Regions from separate parts of the Streptomyces sp. SS8 genome, predicted to be linked through region 2. Evidence: predicted binding sites of a transcription regulator. Region 2 holds the regulator's gene; each other region holds the start of a gene.
The links. The regulator HrcA, encoded in region 2, represses chaperone genes, less so after heat shock. The targets are predictions, from matches to a motif close to TTNGCACTCNGNNNNNCNGAGTGCNAA.
Positions count from the first base shown of each region.

Region 1: a site for HrcA is predicted at 1,495-1,521, ahead of groL (chaperonin GroEL). Genes of this name have one in related genera too.
Region 3: a site for HrcA is predicted at 2,402-2,428, ahead of groES (co-chaperone GroES). Genes of this name have one in related genera too.
Region 4: a site for HrcA is predicted at 2,038-2,064, ahead of ACW69E_RS25940 (FmdB family zinc ribbon protein). Genes of this name have one in related genera too.

Region 1 is NZ_JBSVCZ010000003.1:152,546-156,750, reverse strand. Features, by position in the region: gene groL (chaperonin GroEL) at 1-1,305, opposite strand, end outside; gene ACW69E_RS04630 (cold-shock protein) at 1,760-1,963, opposite strand; gene ACW69E_RS04625 (MoaD/ThiS family protein) at 2,466-2,744, opposite strand; gene thrC (threonine synthase) at 2,741-4,021, opposite strand; SAM riboswitch class I at 4,040-4,182, opposite strand.
Region 2 is NZ_JBSVCZ010000001.1:84,279-88,483, reverse strand. Features, by position in the region: gene hemW (radical SAM family heme chaperone HemW) at 1-108, opposite strand, end outside; gene ACW69E_RS00375 (DUF3097 domain-containing protein) at 221-1,090, opposite strand; gene ACW69E_RS00370 (MBL fold metallo-hydrolase) at 1,166-1,879, opposite strand; gene hrcA (heat-inducible transcriptional repressor HrcA) at 2,083-3,099, shown strand; gene dnaJ (molecular chaperone DnaJ) at 3,100-4,205, shown strand, end outside.
Region 3 is NZ_JBSVCZ010000007.1:201,882-206,086, reverse strand. Features, by position in the region: gene ACW69E_RS09935 (SDR family NAD(P)-dependent oxidoreductase) at 1-64, shown strand, start outside; gene groL (chaperonin GroEL) at 210-1,835, opposite strand; gene groES (co-chaperone GroES) at 1,942-2,253, opposite strand; gene ACW69E_RS09920 (Uma2 family endonuclease) at 2,512-3,090, shown strand; gene ACW69E_RS09915 (class I SAM-dependent methyltransferase) at 3,098-4,205, shown strand, end outside.
Region 4 is NZ_JBSVCZ010000037.1:31,828-36,032, reverse strand. Features, by position in the region: gene ACW69E_RS25950 (RcpC/CpaB family pilus assembly protein) at 1-324, opposite strand, end outside; gene ACW69E_RS25945 (S-methyl-5'-thioadenosine phosphorylase) at 753-1,583, opposite strand; gene ACW69E_RS25940 (FmdB family zinc ribbon protein) at 1,696-2,028, opposite strand; gene ACW69E_RS25935 (MFS transporter) at 2,173-3,507, opposite strand; gene ACW69E_RS25930 (potassium/proton antiporter) at 3,796-4,205, opposite strand, start outside.

The DNA.
Region 1 (4,205 bases), on a different contig from region 2:
GGTGGCCTCGTCGCCGTCGAGCTCCAGCTTCTCGAAGACCGCGGAGGCCTGCAGCAGGGCCACGCCGCCGCCGGCGACGATGCCCTCCTCGACGGCCGCCTTGGCGTTGCGCACCGCGTCCTCGATGCGGTGCTTGCGCTCCTTGAGCTCCACCTCGGTGGCGGCGCCGGCCTTGATGACGGCCACGCCGCCGGCCAGCTTCGCCAGACGCTCCTGGAGCTTCTCGCGGTCGTAGTCGGAGTCGGAGTTCTCGATCTCGGCGCGGATCTGGCTCACGCGGCCGTTGACCTGCTCGCTGTCACCGGCACCGTCGACGATGGTGGTCTCGTCCTTGGTGATGACGACCTTGCGGGCGCGGCCCAGCAGCTCCAGACCGGCGTTCTCCAGCTTGAGGCCGACCTCCTCGGAGATGACCTGGCCACCGGTGAGGATGGCGATGTCGCCGAGCATGGCCTTGCGGCGGTCGCCGAAGCCCGGGGCCTTGACGGCGACGGACTTGAAGGTGCCGCGGATCTTGTTGACCACCAGGGTGGAGAGGGCCTCGCCCTCGACGTCCTCGGCGATGATCAGCAGCGGCTTGCCGGCCTGCATGACCTTCTCCAGCAGCGGGAGCAGGTCCTTGACGGCGCTGATCTTGGAGTTGGCGATCAGGATGTAGGGGTCCTCCAGGACCGCCTCCATCCGCTCCATGTCGGTGGCGAAGTAGGCGGAGATGTAGCCCTTGTCGAAGCGCATGCCCTCGGTGAGCTCGAGCTCCAGACCGAAGGTCTGCGACTCCTCGACGGTGATGACGCCTTCCTTGCCGACCTTGTCCATGGCCTCGGCGATCAGCTCGCCGATCTGGGTGTCGGCGGCGGAGATGGAGGCGGTCGAGGCGATCTGCTCCTTGGTCTCCACCTCCTTGGCCTGCTCCAGCAGGGCGGCGGAGACGGCCTCGGTGGCCTTCTCGATACCGCGCTTGAGGGCCATCGGGTTGGCGCCGGCGGCGACGTTGCGCAGACCCTCGCGGACCAGCGCCTGGGCCAGGACGGTCGCGGTGGTCGTACCGTCACCGGCGACGTCGTCGGTCTTCTTCGCGACCTCCTTGACCAGCTCGGCGCCGATCTTCTCGTACGGGTCCTCGAGCTCGATCTCCTTGGCGATGGAGACACCATCGTTGGTGATCGTGGGGGCGCCCCACTTCTTCTCAAGGACGACGTTGCGGCCCTTGGGGCCGAGCGTGACCTTGACGGCGTCGGCGAGCTGGTTCATCCCGCGCTCGAGGCCGCGCCGCGCCTCCTCGTCGAACGCGATGGTCTTGGCCATGTGAAGTGGTCCTCCCTGGGGTTCCCCATGCCGAAGGCCAGGGGCGGGTTTGGGATGTGTCCGGACCGCTCTGGCGCCCGCGACGGACGGCCCACCGGCCCGGCGGTTCCTTGCTCCACCGGGCTTGCGGACCTCACCGAACCGGTCCTTGCTTTGTCACTCTCACCTTCAGAGTGCTAACGCCAATGATTAGCACTCGACCCCTCCGAGTGCAAGCGCGCAGGTGTTCCGCGCGCCCGTACCCGGCGGTACGGGCACGGAGGCGGGGAGCGCGGAGACGGGGAGCGCGGAGACGGGGAGCGCGGAGACGGAGCGCGGAGACGGAGCGCGGACGGAACCGCGGGCCCTCCCCGGTGCGCGGGCGCACAACAGGAGGGCCCGCGCCCCTGCCGGGACGCGGGCCCTCCTGTGCCGTCTACTGCTGGTGTGCGTCGTGGTGCGTGTGTCCGGCGCTTCAGGCCGTCACGCGGACCATGTCCGCCTGCGGGCCCTTCTGGCCCTGCGAAATCTCGAACTCGACCCGCTGCCCTTCCTCAAGGGTGCGGTATCCGTCCATCTGGATCGCGCTGTAGTGGACGAACACGTCCGCCCCACCGTCGACCGCGATGAAGCCGTATCCCTTCTCCGCGTTGAACCACTTGACGGTGCCTTGAGCCATTCCTAACTCCCCTATTGCCGGCCCTTGCGCGAGCCCGCGCTCCGCGGACCCGGGTCAGTCACCACCCCCCGGCGAGAGGGGGCGGCGTGCGCCGGAACGCGTCGACCGCGGCTGAATGTATCTGGGCAGACGCCCTCCGCAACAGGTCTGTCGGACGAGAATTCCGGTCACGCCGGATTGCCGATAAGCACATGAACGGCGGGAAAGCGGGGCAACTCGGGCCGGGCATAGCGGACCGACACGACAATTCACGCGGTAAATCCGGGCACAAGTTGTCGCGTTCTCATGGGCGCCGAAGTGCGCACTTGGGGGGAGGCACGCTCACTCTACCGCTCTCCAGGGGCCGGAATTACCAATTCCGTTTCCCGTCGCTGCCACACGCCCTCCCCCATGGAGCGCACACGCGGGCGGCCCCGCGCCCCCCTCCGTGCGAGAGGGGGCGCGGGGCCGCCCGCGTGCGGTGGCGCGTACGGCGCCGAAGGTCCGGCCGCCGGCCGTCCGGTCAGCAGCCGCCCGCGACGGCCGGGATGATGGAGACTCCCGAGCCGTCCGGCGTCGGCGTCCCCAGACCGTCGGCGAAGCGGACGTCGTCGTCGTCGACGTAGACGTTCACGAAGCGGCGCAGCTTGCCGGAGTCGTCCAGCACCCGGGCGGAGATGCCCTGGTGGTTCTTCTCCAGGTCCGCGATGACCTCGGCGAGCGTGGCGCCCTCGGCGGGCACCTCGGCCCGGCCGCCGGTGTAGGTGCGCAGGATGGTCGGGATTCGGACGGTGACGCTCATGCCAGGCCAGCCTCTCGGAAGGAGTCCAGGTTCGGACGGATGATCGCGGACGGTCCGGTGGTCGGCGCCACCGCGTCCAGGGTCTTGAGGCCGTCGCCGGTGTTGAGGACGACGGTGGTCAGGGACGGGTCGAGCACACCGGCCTCGATCAGCTTCCTCGTCACGCCGACGGTCACGCCGCCCGCGGTCTCGGCGAAGACGCCCTCGGTGCGGGCCAGCAGCTTGATCGCGTCGACGATCTGCCCGTCGTTCACGTCCTCCACCGCGCCTCCGGTGCGGCGGGCGATGTCCAGCACGTACGGGCCGTCGGCCGGGTTGCCGATGGCCAGCGACTTGGCGATGGTGTCCGGCTTCACCGGCCGCACCACGTCGTGGCCGTCCTTGAAGGCCCGCGCCACCGGCGAGCAGCCCTCGGCCTGGGCGCCGAAGATCTTGTAGGGCCGGTCCTCGACCAGCCCCAGGGCGATCAGCTCGCGCAGCCCCTTGTCGATCTTGGTGAGCTGGGAGCCGGAGGCGATCGGGACGACGAGCTGGTCCGGCAGCCGCCAGCCGAGCTGCTCGCAGATCTCGTACGCCAGGGTCTTGGAGCCCTCCGCGTAGTACGGGCGGAGGTTGACGTTGACGAAGCCCCAGCCTTCCCCGATCGGGTCCCCGATCAGCTCCGAGCAGAAGCGGTTCACATCGTCGTAGGTGCCCTCGATGCCCACCAGGTCGCCGCCGTAGACCGCGGCCATGACGACCTTGCCCTGCTCCAGGTCGTGCGGGATGAACACGCACGAGCGCAGGCCCGCGCGGGCCGCCGCGGCGCCGACCGCGCCGGCGAGGTTGCCGGTGGAGGAGCACGACAGGGTGGTGAAACCGAAGGCGCGGGCGGCCTCGACGGCGATGGCCACCACCCGGTCCTTGAAGGAGTGCGTGGGGTTGCCGGAGTCGTCCTTGACGTACAGGCCGCCGGTGACGCCCAGCTCGCGGGCGAGGTTGTCGGCCCTGACCAGCCTGGTGAAGCCCGGGTTCAGGTTCGGCTTGTCCGCCACGTCGGCCGGGACCGGCAGCAGCGGGGCGTAGCGCCAGATGCTGTCCGGGCCGGCCTCGATCCGCTTCCGCAGCTCCTCCGGGTCACCCCCCGGCAGGTCGTACGCGATCTCCAGGGGGCCGAAACACGCCTCGCAGGCGAAGCTCGGTCCGAGCGGGAAACGCTCACCGCACTCGCGGCAGGAGAGCGCCACGGCGGGGCCGAGCGAAAGGTCGGTGTCGGCTACAACAGTCTGCACAGCCATGGTCGGCGAGGCCCTTTCTCCTCATCTTCCCCGCGACGCCTTTCGCCGCAGGCCGGAATTGGCACCTTCCCCACCGTGGCCTCGGACTGTTGTCGACGAGTGCCGGCGGGAGGGTTGCCGGGGCTTCAACGGGCCGTTCCCTCTGCCCCTCTGGATGAGCTCTATGGCACCGGCCAATACCCTG
Region 2 (4,205 bases):
CACGTGCAGGTAGAAGCCGAGGGGGCGCCGTGCGGCGTCCGCCAGGGCGTGCGCGGGCAGGGAACCGTCGGCGGGGACGGGCTCGCCGTCGGGCAGTGCGGAAGGCATGGGGTCCATTGTCCCGCACCCGTTCCGAACCGGGCCGCGCCCCGGCGGCCCGCGGCAGGCCGGGCCGGAGGGCGGAGGGCCGGGCGGGCGGATGGCGCACCGGCCCCGGAGCTCACCGCCCGTCGGGCCCGCCCGCCGGTGAGCCCACCGTGACGTGGTCGATCAGCCGCTCGACCGGGCCGAGCAGCCCCGGCTCCAGATCCGTGTAGTCGCGCACGCTCCCCAGGATCCGCTTCCACGCCGCGCCGGTGTTCTCCGGCCAGCCCAGCGCCCGGCACACCCCCGTCTTCCAGTCCTGGCCGCGCGGCACCCGGGGCCAGGCGCCGATGCCCAGGGCGGACGGCTTCACCGCCTCCCAGACGTCGATGTACGGATGGCCGACGACCAGCACGTTCTCATCGGTTACCTCGGCGGCGATCCGGGACTCCTTGGAGCCGGGCACCAGATGGTCCACCAGCACGCCCAGCCGGGCCTCGGGAGTGGGGCCGAAGGCCTCCACGACCGCCGGGAGGTCGTCCACGCCCTCCAGGTACTCCACGACCACGCCCTCGATCCGCAGGTCGTCGCCCCAGACCTTCTCCACCAGCTCCGCGTCGTGGCGCCCCTCGACGTAGATGCGCCCCGCCCGCGCCACCCGCGCGCGGGCGCCCGGCACCGCCACCGACCCCGAGGCCGTGCGCCGGGACGCCTTCGGGGCGGGCGGGGCCGCCGCCCGGGGCCGGACGAGGGTGACGGTCTTCCCCTCCAGCAGGAAACCGCGCGGCTCCATCGGGAAGACCCGGTGTCTGCCGAAGCGGTCCTCCAGCGTGACGGTGAACCCCTGCGCCGTCCTCTCGCAGCGCACCACGGCCCCGCAGAAGCCGGTCGTGACCTCCTCCACCACCAGATCCGGTTCGGCGGGCACCTCGGGCGCGGGCCTGTGGTTCCGCGAGGTCCGCTTCCACGGAGGGGTCAGGTCGGGGCCGTACTGTCTGCTGCGCATGCGGTCATTGTGTTACGTGATCTCCGCTGTGAAACCTGGGTCGGAGCCCCGCCGCGAAACCCGCCGGGGCACCCGTCAGACGGTGCCGAAGCGCTCCGCCAGCCCGTCACGCTGGGCGCGGACGAAGGCGGCGTCCACCACCGCCCCGTGGCCCGGCACGTACCGCGCGTCCTCGCCGCCCAGGGCGAGCAGCCGGTCCAGCGCGGCCGGCCAGTGGACGGGGTGGGAGTCCGGGCCCGCCTGCGGCTCGCCGGACTCCTCCACCAGATCGCCGCAGAAGACCACGTCCGGCCCGCCCAGGGCGCCGGGGACCACGACCGCCAGGTCGTGGGCGGTGTGCGCCGGACCGACGTTGGCCAGGAGCGCCTCCCGGCCGCCCAGCTGGACGGTCAGCTCGCCGGCTACCCGGTGGTGCGGGTGGACGAGTACGTCGACCGCCTCGGCCGCCTCCCGCGGGTCCACGCCGTGCCGCACGGCGTCCTGGCGCAACTCGTCCTTCGAGTGGACCAGCAGGTCCTCGATCCCCACCGCCCCGTAGACCTCCACCCCGGCGAAGGCCGAGGCGCCCAGGACGTGGTCGAAGTGCGGATGGGTCAGCGCCACATGGGTCACCGGCAGTCCGAAGCGCTCGTGCAGGTACCGCCGGACGCGCGCGCCGTCACCCAGCGTCGCGCCCGTGTCGACCACCAGCATCCCCGACTCGCCCGCCACGGCCCCGACCGTCTCGTCCCAGCCGGGCATGCGGCGGCGTACGACTCCAGGCGACAGCTCTTCCCAATCCGTCTCCATACCGCGACGCTAGCGCCATCACGCGGGCGGTGCCCGCCGGGATGTGGCGGGGATCGCCCTCCCGGTCGGCGCCCGCCCTTGCCCTGGCCACGGTCACCGGCCGTACACTGGCACAGGGTGACTGGCACTCACCGGCTGAGAGTGCCAGAGAACGCCAGGGAAAGAGGACCGGAAAGAGACGGCCGGACGGGAGGTGCGCCCAGATGCTCAGCGAACGCAGACTCGAAGTCCTGCGCGCCATCGTCCAGGACTACGTGGGCACGCAGGAGCCGGTGGGCTCCAAGGCGCTGACCGAGCGGCACAACCTCCAGGTCTCCCCGGCCACCGTGCGCAACGACATGGCGGCCCTGGAGGACGAGGGGTACATCGCCCAGCCGCACACCAGCGCGGGCCGAGTTCCCACCGACAAGGGGTACCGCCTGTTCGTCGACAGGCTGGCGGGCGTCAAGCCGCTGTCCAAGCCGGAGCGCCGGGCGATCCAGAACTTCCTGGAGGACGCCGTCGACCTCGACGACGTCGTCAGCCGCACCGTACGGCTGCTGGCCCAGCTCACCCGCCAGGTCGCCGTCGTCCAGTACCCCTCGCTGACCCGCTCGACCGTCCGCCACGTCGAGCTGCTGCTCCTGGCCCCCGCGCGTCTGATGCTCGTGCTGATCACGGACACCGGGCGGGTCGAGCAGCGCATGGTGGACTGCCCCGCCCCCATCTCGGAGTCGTCCCTGGCCGATCTGCGCGCCCGGCTCAACAGCCGGGTGGTCGGCGAGCGCTTCTCGGAGGTGCCCAGGCTGGTGCAGGACCTGCCGGAGTCCTTCGACGCCGAGGACCGCGGCACGGTCTCGACGGTGCTCGCCACCCTCCTGGAGACTCTGGTGGAGGAGACCGAGGAGCGGCTGATGATCGGCGGCACCGCCAATCTCACCCGCTTCGTGCACGACTTCCCGCTGACCATCCGGCCGGTGCTGGAAGCTCTGGAGGAGCAGGTCGTCCTGCTCAAGCTGCTGGGGGAGGCGAAGGATCCGGGCATGACGGTGCGAATCGGTCATGAGAATGTTCACGAGGGGCTGACGTCCACGTCGGTCGTCTCGGTCGGTTACGGTTCGGGAGACGAGGCGGTCGCCAAGCTCGGTGTGGTCGGGCCGACCCGCATGGACTACCCCGGAACGATGGGAGCGGTACGCGCAGTGGCACGTTACGTCGGACAGATCCTCGCGGAGTCGTAAGTGGCAACCGACTACTACGCGGTCCTGGGCGTACAGCGCGATGCCTCGCAGGACGAGATCAAGAAGGCCTTCCGCAGGCTCGCGCGCGAACTGCACCCTGACGTCAACCCGGACCCGAAGACGCAGGAGCGGTTCAAGGAGATCAACACCGCCTACGAGGTGCTCTCCGACCCGCAGAAGAAGCAGATGTACGACCTCGGCGGCGACCCCACGGGCGGCGCGGGCCGGGGCGGCGGCTTCGGCGGGGGCTTCGGGAACTTCTCCGACATCATGGACGCCTTCTTCGGCGCCGCCTCCCAGCGCGGGCCGAGGTCCCGCACCCGGCGCGGCCAGGACGCCATGATCCGGCTCGACATCGAGCTGGACGAGGCGGCCTTCGGCACCACCAAGGACATCCAGGTGGACACGGCGGTCGTCTGCACCACGTGCAGCGGCGAGGGGGCGGCCCCGGGCACCTCCGCGCAGACCTGCGACATGTGCCGCGGCCGCGGAGAGGTCTCGCAGGTCACCCGGTCCTTCCTGGGGCAGGTCATGACCTCTCGTCCCTGCCCGCAGTGCCAGGGCTTCGGCACGGTCGTGCCCACCCCCTGCCCGGAGTGCGCCGGTGACGGCCGGGTGCGCTCGCGGCGCAACCTGACGGTGAAGATCCCGGCCGGCGTCGACAACGGCACCCGCATCCAGCTCGCCGGCGAGGGCGAGGTCGGCCCGGGCGGCGGCCCGGCGGGCGACCTGTACGTCGAGATCCACGAGGTGCCGCACCCGGTCTTCCAGCGGCGCGGCGACGACCTGCACTGCACGGTCACCATCCCCATGACGGCGGCGGCGCTGGGCACCAAGGTCCCGCTGGAGACGCTGGACGGCCTGGAGGAGGTCGACATCCGGCCCGGCACCCAGTCCGGCCAGTCGGTCCCGCTCCACCAGCGCGGCGTGACGCATCTGCGCGGCGGCGGCCGCGGTGATCTGATCGTCCATGTGGAGGTCCAGACGCCGAACAAGCTGGACCCGGAGCAGGAGGAGCTGCTGCGCCGCCTGGCCAAGCTGCGGGGCGAGGAGCGGCCCACGGGCCAGTTCCAGCCGGGGCAGCAGGGGTTGTTCTCGCGGTTGAA
Region 3 (4,205 bases), on a different contig from region 2:
GCTGGCGCCGCGCGGCCTGGTCTCGCGCGCCTCCTCCACCACCGGGCGCTTCAGCCCGAGGTGAGGGGCGTGCCACCGTTCTTACGGCCGCCCCGCTCCTACGGCGGCCCCGGCCCGGTCCCGCACACGGACGCGACGAGGCCCGGTCCCCCGGCACACCGGGGGACCGGGCCTCGTCACAGCGGCGGACGTACCGCGGAGCCCGTGCCTCAGTGGGCGTGGCCGTGACCGTGGCCGGCGGCCTCCGGCTCCTCCTCGGCCGGCTTCTCGACGACCAGGGTCTCGGTCGTCAGCAGCAGCGACGCGATGGAGGCGGCGTTCTCCAGGGCGGAGCGGGTGACCTTGACCGGGTCGATGACGCCGGCCTTGACCAGGTCGACGTACTCGCCGGTCGCGGCGTTGAAGCCGTGGCCCTTCTCCAGCTCGGCGACCTTGGAGGTGATGACGTAGCCCTCCAGGCCGGCGTTCTCGGCGATCCAGCGCATCGGCTCGACCAGGGCGCGGCGGACGACCGCGACACCGGTGGCCTCGTCGCCGTCCTTGCCCAGGCTGTCTTCCAGCACCTTGGAGGCGTGGACCAGCGCGGAGCCTCCGCCGGAGACGATGCCCTCCTCGACCGCGGCGCGGGTCGCGGAGATGGCGTCCTCCAGACGGTGCTTCTTCTCCTTGAGCTCGACCTCGGTGGCCGCGCCCACACGGATCACGCACACGCCGCCGGCCAGCTTCGCGAGACGCTCCTGGAGCTTCTCGCGGTCCCAGTCGGAGTCGGTGGTCTCGATCTCGGCCTTGATCTGCGCGACGCGGCCCTGCACGTCCTCGCCCTTGCCGCCGCCGTCGACGATGGTGGTGTCGTCCTTGGTGACGGTCACGCGGCGGGCGGTGCCCAGCACGTCCAGACCGGCCTGGTCGAGCTTGAGGCCGACCTCCTCGGCGATGACGGTGGCGCCGGTCAGCGTCGCCATGTCGCCGAGCATCGCCTTGCGGCGGTCGCCGAAGCCCGGGGCCTTGACGGCCACCGCGTTGAAGGTGCCGCGGATCTTGTTGACCACCAGCGTGGAGAGGGCCTCGCCCTCGACGTCCTCGGCGATGATCAGCAGCGGCTTGGAGCTGTTGGTCTGGATGATCTTCTCCAGCAGGGGCAGCAGGTCCTGGATGGAGGAGATCTTGCCCTGGTGGATCAGGATGTAGGGGTCGTCGAGGACGGCCTCCATACGCTCCTGGTCGGTGACCATGTAGGGCGACAGGTAGCCCTTGTCGAAGGCCATGCCCTCGGTGAAGTCCAGCTCCAGACCGAAGGTGTTGGACTCCTCGACGGTGATGACGCCGTCCTTGCCGACCTTGTCCATCGCCTCGGCGATCAGCTCGCCGACCTGCTTGTCCTGGGCGGACAGCGCGGCCACGGCGGCGATGTCGGACTTGGAGTCGATCGGGCGGGCGGTGGCGTGCAGGTCGTCGGAGACGGCCTTGACCGCGGCGTCGATCCCCTTCTTCAGGGCGGCCGGGGAGGCGCCGGCGGCGACGTTGCGCAGGCCCTCGCGGACCAGTGCCTGGGCCAGCACGGTGGCGGTGGTGGTGCCGTCACCCGCGATGTCGTTGGTCTTGGTCGCCACCTCCTTCACGAGCTGGGCGCCCAGGTTCTCGTACGGGTCGTCGACCTCGACCTCGCGGGCGATGGTGACACCGTCGTTGGTGATGGTCGGGGCACCGAACTTCTTGTCGATGACGACGTTGCGGCCCTTGGGGCCGATCGTCACCTTCACGGTGTCGGCGAGCTTGTTGACACCGCGCTCGAGGGCGCGACGGGCGTCCTCGTCGAACTTCAGGATCTTCGCCATGGTTGCTTGGGTCCTCTCGGAGTCCTCGTCAAAGGAACCGCGCCCCGGCCCCGGACGTCTCGGACGCGGGTACCAGGGCGCGGATCACAGGCAGTCTTCGCGGTGCTTACTTCTCGATGATCGCGAGAACGTCGCGCGCCGAGAGGACGAGGTACTCCTCGTTGTTGTACTTCACCTCGGTGCCGCCGTACTTGCTGTACAGCACGATGTCGCCGACCTTCACGTCGAGCGGCAGGCGGTTGCCGTCCTCGAAACGGCCCGGACCGACGGCGAGGACGGTGCCCTCCTGGGGCTTCTCCTTCGCGGTGTCCGGGATGACCAGGCCGGAAGCCGTGGTCTGCTCGGCGTCGAGCGGCTGGACCACGATGCGGTCCTCGAGCGGCTTGATGGCAACCTTGGAGCTGGTGGCGGTCGTCACGATCCGACCTCCCCCTTCGGAGATCTCGGCGGGGTTTGGATGTCTGGGGTGGCGACCTGGTAGATCCGTCGTCGCGGGTGCCGGATCTGCCCGTCGCTTGAGCTGGCACTCTCCATGGGGGAGTGCCAATGCTGAGACTATGACGGCGTTAGCACTCAGTCAACCGGAGTGCCAGCGCACGGCGCGTTGCGCGCCGGTGCGCCGGTACGCTGACCCCGTACCGCGTCACAGGTGCCCGCCCGTCAAGGAGTACCGCCGATGACAGCAGAGCCCCTGCCCGACTGGTTCTATCCGCCGCCCGGCGGCTGGACCGCCGACGACCTGGACCGGCTCCCACCGGACGCCCCGCGCTTCGAGCTGATCGACGGAGCCCTCGTGATGAGGTCCCCGCAGACCTCGTTCCACGGCCAGGTGACGCGGCGACTGTCCAACGCCATAGAACTCGCGGCCCCCCACGGCCTGTGGGTCGAGTTCGAGATGACGATCCGGCTGGGGAAGCGCCAACGCCCGGAGCCCGACATCCTCGTCGTCAGCGGTCCGCCACATGACGAACGCACCGCGTACCTCCCCGAGGAGGTCGTCCTCGTCGTCGAGATCGTCTCCGAGGAGTCGGCCGTGCGGGACCGCGAGACCAAACCGCTGAAGTACGCCCGGGCCGGTATCCGCCACTTCTGGCGAGTGGAGAAGGAAGACCGCAAGCCAGTCGTGCACGTCTACGAGCTCGACGACACCACCGGCGCATACGTCCCCACCGGGATTCACCGCGACAAGCTCGTCCTCCCGGTGCCCTTCCCCATGGACATCGACCTGACCACGTTGTACCGCGCGCCGCGGTGACGGGCCGATGAGCACCAACCCGGCCGTCGGCGACCCCGTCTCCGTCTTCCACCGTCTGCTGACCGACGAGGGACAGGCCCTGCTGGCGAAGCTGCGGTCCTACGACCCCGGGCGGGAGCTGGCCGTCGCCACCCGGCTGCGCCGCGACCACCCGGCCGGGCTGGTCTCGGCGGCCCTCGCCCAGGCCCGGCTGCGGCAGCGGGCGGCGGCGAAGTTCGGGGCCGACGACGCGGCGCGGATGTACTTCACCCCCGACGGCGTGGAGCAGGCCACCCGCGCGAGCGTGGCCGCGTACCGCGCCGGCCGTTTCGCCGCCCTGGGGGTGCGGCGGCTGGCCGACCTGTGCTGCGGCAACGGCGGCGACGCCATCGCGCTGGCCCGCGCCGGGATCGAGGTCCTGGCCGTCGACCGCTCCCCGCTGGCCTGCGCCGTCGCCCGGGCCAACGCCGGGGCGCTGGGCCTGTCCGACCTGATCGAGGTGCGCTGCGCGGACGTGACGGAGGTGGACGCGTCCGGCTTCGACGCCGTCTTCGCCGATCCGGCCCGCCGCGGCGGACGCGGCCGGATCTTCGACCCCGAGGCGTACTCGCCGCCGCTGTCCTGGGCGGTGGAGGCCGCCCGGCGCGCCCCGCTCGCCGCGCTGAAGGTGGCCCCCGGCATCCCGCACGAGGCGGTGCCGGAGGGCGCGGCGGCGGAGTGGATCTCCGACGGAGGGGACGTGAAGGAGGCCGTGCTGTGGTTCGGCGCCGCCTCGCGCGGGGCGCCCCGGGTGCGCGCCACCCTGCTGCCCGGCCCCCGCACCCTGGACTCCGCCGGCCTGCCGGATCCGCCCTCCGGCCCCGTCGGCCGCTATCTGTACGAGCCGGACGGCGCGGTGATCCGCGCGCATCTGGTCGCGGAGGTGGCCGAGCTGGTCGGCGGACGCCTGATCGACCCGACGATCGCCTACGTCACCTCCGAGGAGCACCGCCCGACGCCGTACGCGACCGCGTACGAGATCACCGACACCCTCCCCTTCAACGTCAAGCGGCTGAAGGCGCTGCTGCGCGAGCGCGGCGTCGGGACGCTGACGGTCAAGAAGCGCGGCTCGGCGGTCGAACCGGAGGAGCTGCGCC
Region 4 (4,205 bases), on a different contig from region 2:
CCGCACGTTCCGGGCGATGGTCCGTGCGCTGCCTGCCGGGCCGTCGGCGGGGCCGCCGGCCGGGGTGCCGGCGGGCGTGGCCAGTACGTCCACCCTGTCCCCGGGACGCAGCAGCCGTACCGCCTCCGCGTCCGGGATCCGCACCGGGGCGTCCACCGTCGCGTCGCCTTCCTCCCCGCCCGGGGACGCGGGCGGAGGCGGGGCCGCCGGTGCTTTCCCGGCCGCGGGCCGGTCCGCGGGAAGCGCATGGCCCCCGCCCCCGCCCTCCGCGGGCGCTCCTTGGAAGGCGGCACCCGCGGCGACGACGGCCAGCAGCAGTGCCATCGCCCGGAACCACCGGCCGGCCGCCCGGAGGGGGCCGAGAGGGCCCCGCCCCGCGCGCACCGGTTCGAACTCCGGCACAGGACCCGCGGCCGGAGGGCTTGAGGGCGGGGGCAGGGAGTGGGGTGTGGAGTGGGAGGAGGACGAAGCCGGGGAGAACGAGGGTGAGGAGGAGGGAGGAGCGGACAGGAAGGAAGAGGACATCGCGGTCACCGCCTTGTGGTGGAAACACCCCCCACGATGTCCGGTTCCGCGGCGGCCCGCCGGGCCCTGTGGACCACCCACAGGTTGTGGACAACTCGCTCACCCGCACGAGGGACGGAACCCGCACGAGGGACGGAACCCGCACGAGTCGCGCCCGCACCCGCCCCTGCCGCGCGCTCCGCCGTTCCCGCAGCGCCCCCGGCCGGTTGCCGGGAGGCCGGCGGCCCTTACGGAAGCTCGATCCCCGGGTCCATCCCGTCCAGCGCCGTCGCGCACGCGCAGTCCCGCTCCGCCGGCAGCCCGGCCACCGTGTCGAAGAGCACCTCGCGCAGCCGCCCGACGTTCTGCGCGAAGACCTGGAGCACCTCCTCGTGCGAGACGCCCTCGCCCGTCTCCGCACCGGCGTCCAGATCGGTGACCAGCGCCATCGAGGAGTAGCACAGGCCCAGTTCGCGGGCGAGGACCGCCTCCGGGTGCCCCGTCATCCCGACCACCGACCAGCCCTGCGCCGCGTGCCAGCGCGATTCCGCGCGGGTGGAGAAGCGCGGCCCCTCGATCACCACCATGGTGCCGCCGTCCACCGGCTCCCAGCCGCGCCCGCGCGCCGCCGCGACGGCCGCCGCCCGGCCCGTCTCGCAGTAGGGGTCGGCGAAGGACAGGTGCACCACGTTCGGCACCGAGCCGTCGGGCAGCGCCTCGCCGTCGTAGAAGGTCTGGACGCGCGACTTGGTGCGGTCCACGAGCTGGTCGGGCACCACCAGGGTGCCGGGCCCGTACTCGGGCCGCAGACCGCCCACCGCGCACGGTCCCAGCACCCGCCGTACACCGACCGAGCGCAGTGCCCACAGGTTGGCCCGGTAGTTGATCCGGTGCGGGGGAAGGTGGTGCTTGCGGCCGTGCCGGGGCAGGAAGGCCACCCGGCGCCCGGCGATCTCGCCGATGAAGAGGGAGTCGCTGGGCTCGCCGTACGGCGTGTCCACCGCGACCTCTATCACGTCGTCCAGGAACGAGTAGAAGCCGGACCCGCCGATGACGCCTGTCTCCGCCTGTGCGCTCATGGCCGAACACACTAGTCCCCGCCCGACGCCGCGGCCCCGCCGCGGTGCGTACCGAGACGGGGCCGGGGGAAGCCGGTTCCGGCTCCGGGCCGGAGGGCGGCAGACGGTGGGATCAGGCCGCCGAGGAGCCGGCCTTGGACGACGAGCCGCCGGACGAGCCCGAGCTCTTCTCGGAGGAAGAGGACGACGCCGACGAGGACGACGAGGACGACGAAGAAGACGAGGACGACGATGTCGAAGAGGACGACGACGTGCTGCCGGACGAGGAACCGCGGCTGTCGTTCCGGTAGAAGCCGGAGCCCTTGAAGACGATGCCGACCGCGGAGAACACCTTCTTCAGGCGGCCCTTGCAGCTCGGGCACTCGGTGAGCGCGTCGTCGGTGAACTTCTGAACCGCTTCCAGGCCCTCGCCGCACTCGGTGCACTGGTACTGATAGGTCGGCACTTGCTCCTCCTGGCACTCTTCCTTGTGGAGTGCTAACGACGCACCATGGTGCAGTATTCCGGCCTCTTAGTCCACCGGGAGCCGGTGGACGGTGACTCGCGCCACGCTCCAGGGCCCTTTCCCGTCCTCCGTCCGGAGCCCCCGTCACCCGGTCCGCGGCTCCCGCCCGCCGCCCGTCCGCCCGTCCGCGGCCTGCCCGTCCTGCGGCTTCAGCCGGCCGCGCAGCGCCGCCACCGTGACCAGCGCCAGAGCCGTGGCGGCCAGCGGCACCGTGAACCCGGCGCTCGGCCCGAAGCCGTCCGTCAGCTGCCCGGCGGCCGACGCGGCGCCGGCCTGGCCCAGCGCCACCGCGCCGGCCATCCAGGTGAACGCCTCGGTGCGCACGCCGGCCGGAGCCAGCCGCTCCACCAGGGTGAAGCCGGTGATCAGACTCGGCGCGATGCCCATGCCCGCCAGCAGTCCGAGGACGGCCAGCAGCGGGACCGCGTCCACCGCCCACAGCGGCGCGGTGGTCAGCGTCAGCAGCGCGTACGCCGCCAGCAGCCGCCGCTGCGGGGCCGAGCGCCAGGTCAGGGCGCCGAACACGAGGCCGGCGAGCATGTTGCCCGCGGCGAAGGTCCCGTACAGCACGCCGTTGAGGCCCGGCTGCCCGATGGAGTCGGTGAAGGCGGCCAGCGACACCTGCATCCCGCCGAAGACCGAGCCGATCCCGAGGAAGGCGACGATCAGCACCCGCACCCCCGGCACCGACAGGGCCGAGGGGTGCGGCGCGCCGTCCGCTCCGCGGGCGCGGCGGTGGGCGGGGGGCGCGGTACGGCGCTGGGCCGCGAAGACCAGCCCGCCGACGACGGTCAGGGCCGCCTCGGCGGCCAGCCCTGCGGCCGGGTGCACCCCGGTGCACAGGGCGGTGGCCAGGACCGGACCGATGACGAAGGTGAGCTCGTCGGTGACCGACTCGAACGCCGCAGCCGTCGACAGCAGCCGGGCGCCGCCCGGCCTGCCTGAATCACCCGGCGGACCCGAACCGCCCGGCGAGCCCGGCCCGCCCCTGAGCAGATGCGCCCAGCGGGCCCGCACCATCGGGCCGACCTGCGGCACCGAGGCGCCGGCCGGCACGGCCGCCAGCAGCAGCGCCCACAGCGGTGCCCGGGACAGCGCCAGGGCCGCCAGCACGCCCACGGCGGCGGCGTGCAGCAGCACCCCGGGCACCAGGACCGCCCGCTGGCCGAAGCGGTCGGCGAGCCGGCCGCTCCGGGGTGCGAACAGGGCCATCGACACGCCGGTCACGGCCGAGACGGTGCCCGCCGTGCCGAACGATCCGGTGGTGTCCTCGACCAGCAGCACGATGCCGAGCGTCAGCATCGCGAAGGGCTGGCGGGCCAGGAAGCCGGGCAGCAGGAACGTCCACGCACCCGGGGTGCGCAGCAGGTCCCGGTAGCCGGGCTTCCGGTTCGTGACGGGAGTGACCGTGGTGGCCACGGCCGTACCTTTCTGCCGCCTGGTAGCGCGCCGCGGGCCGTACGGCGCGCGGTGTCGCGGTACGGCGGGGGCACGCCGAAGGCCGTCCTCTCGCACGGACCGCGGCGTGTGGTCGGCCGGGCGGCCGTGCCGGCCCTGCATCAGGCGGGGTCGAAACTCCGGTAGCTCCGAAAGTCGGACAAACGTACGGCCTCAGGGTAGCCGATCACCCCGCGGGCCCGAGCCCGTCCCGAGCCCGTCCCGGGCCCGTCCCGGGCCCGTCGCGAGCCCGTCCCGGGCCCGCCCCCCTCAGCCCCTCCGCAGCGCCGAGCTGCCCGCCGTCCCCAGCCAGCCAGCCAGCTTGCCGCCACGGCCCACGGCCATCAGCCGCCGCTCGGTGGCGTCCCGCACCGCGTCGGTGGCGACCACCAGCAGCTCGTCGCCGCGTCGCAGGACGGTCGTCGGCGAGGGCACGAAGCTGCTGTCCCCCCGTACGACCAGGGTGACCGCCGCGCCCTTCGGCAGCCGCAGCTCCGTCACCTCCACGCCGTGCATCCGCGAGCTCTTCGGGATGGAGATCGAGATCAGATGGCCGCGCAGCCGCTCCAGCGGGGCCGACTCGATCTCCAGGTCCTGCGCACCGTCGCCGTCGGCCAGTCCCAGCTTCCGGGTGACCCAGGGGAGGGTCGGGCCCTGGATCAGGGTGAAGACCACCACCA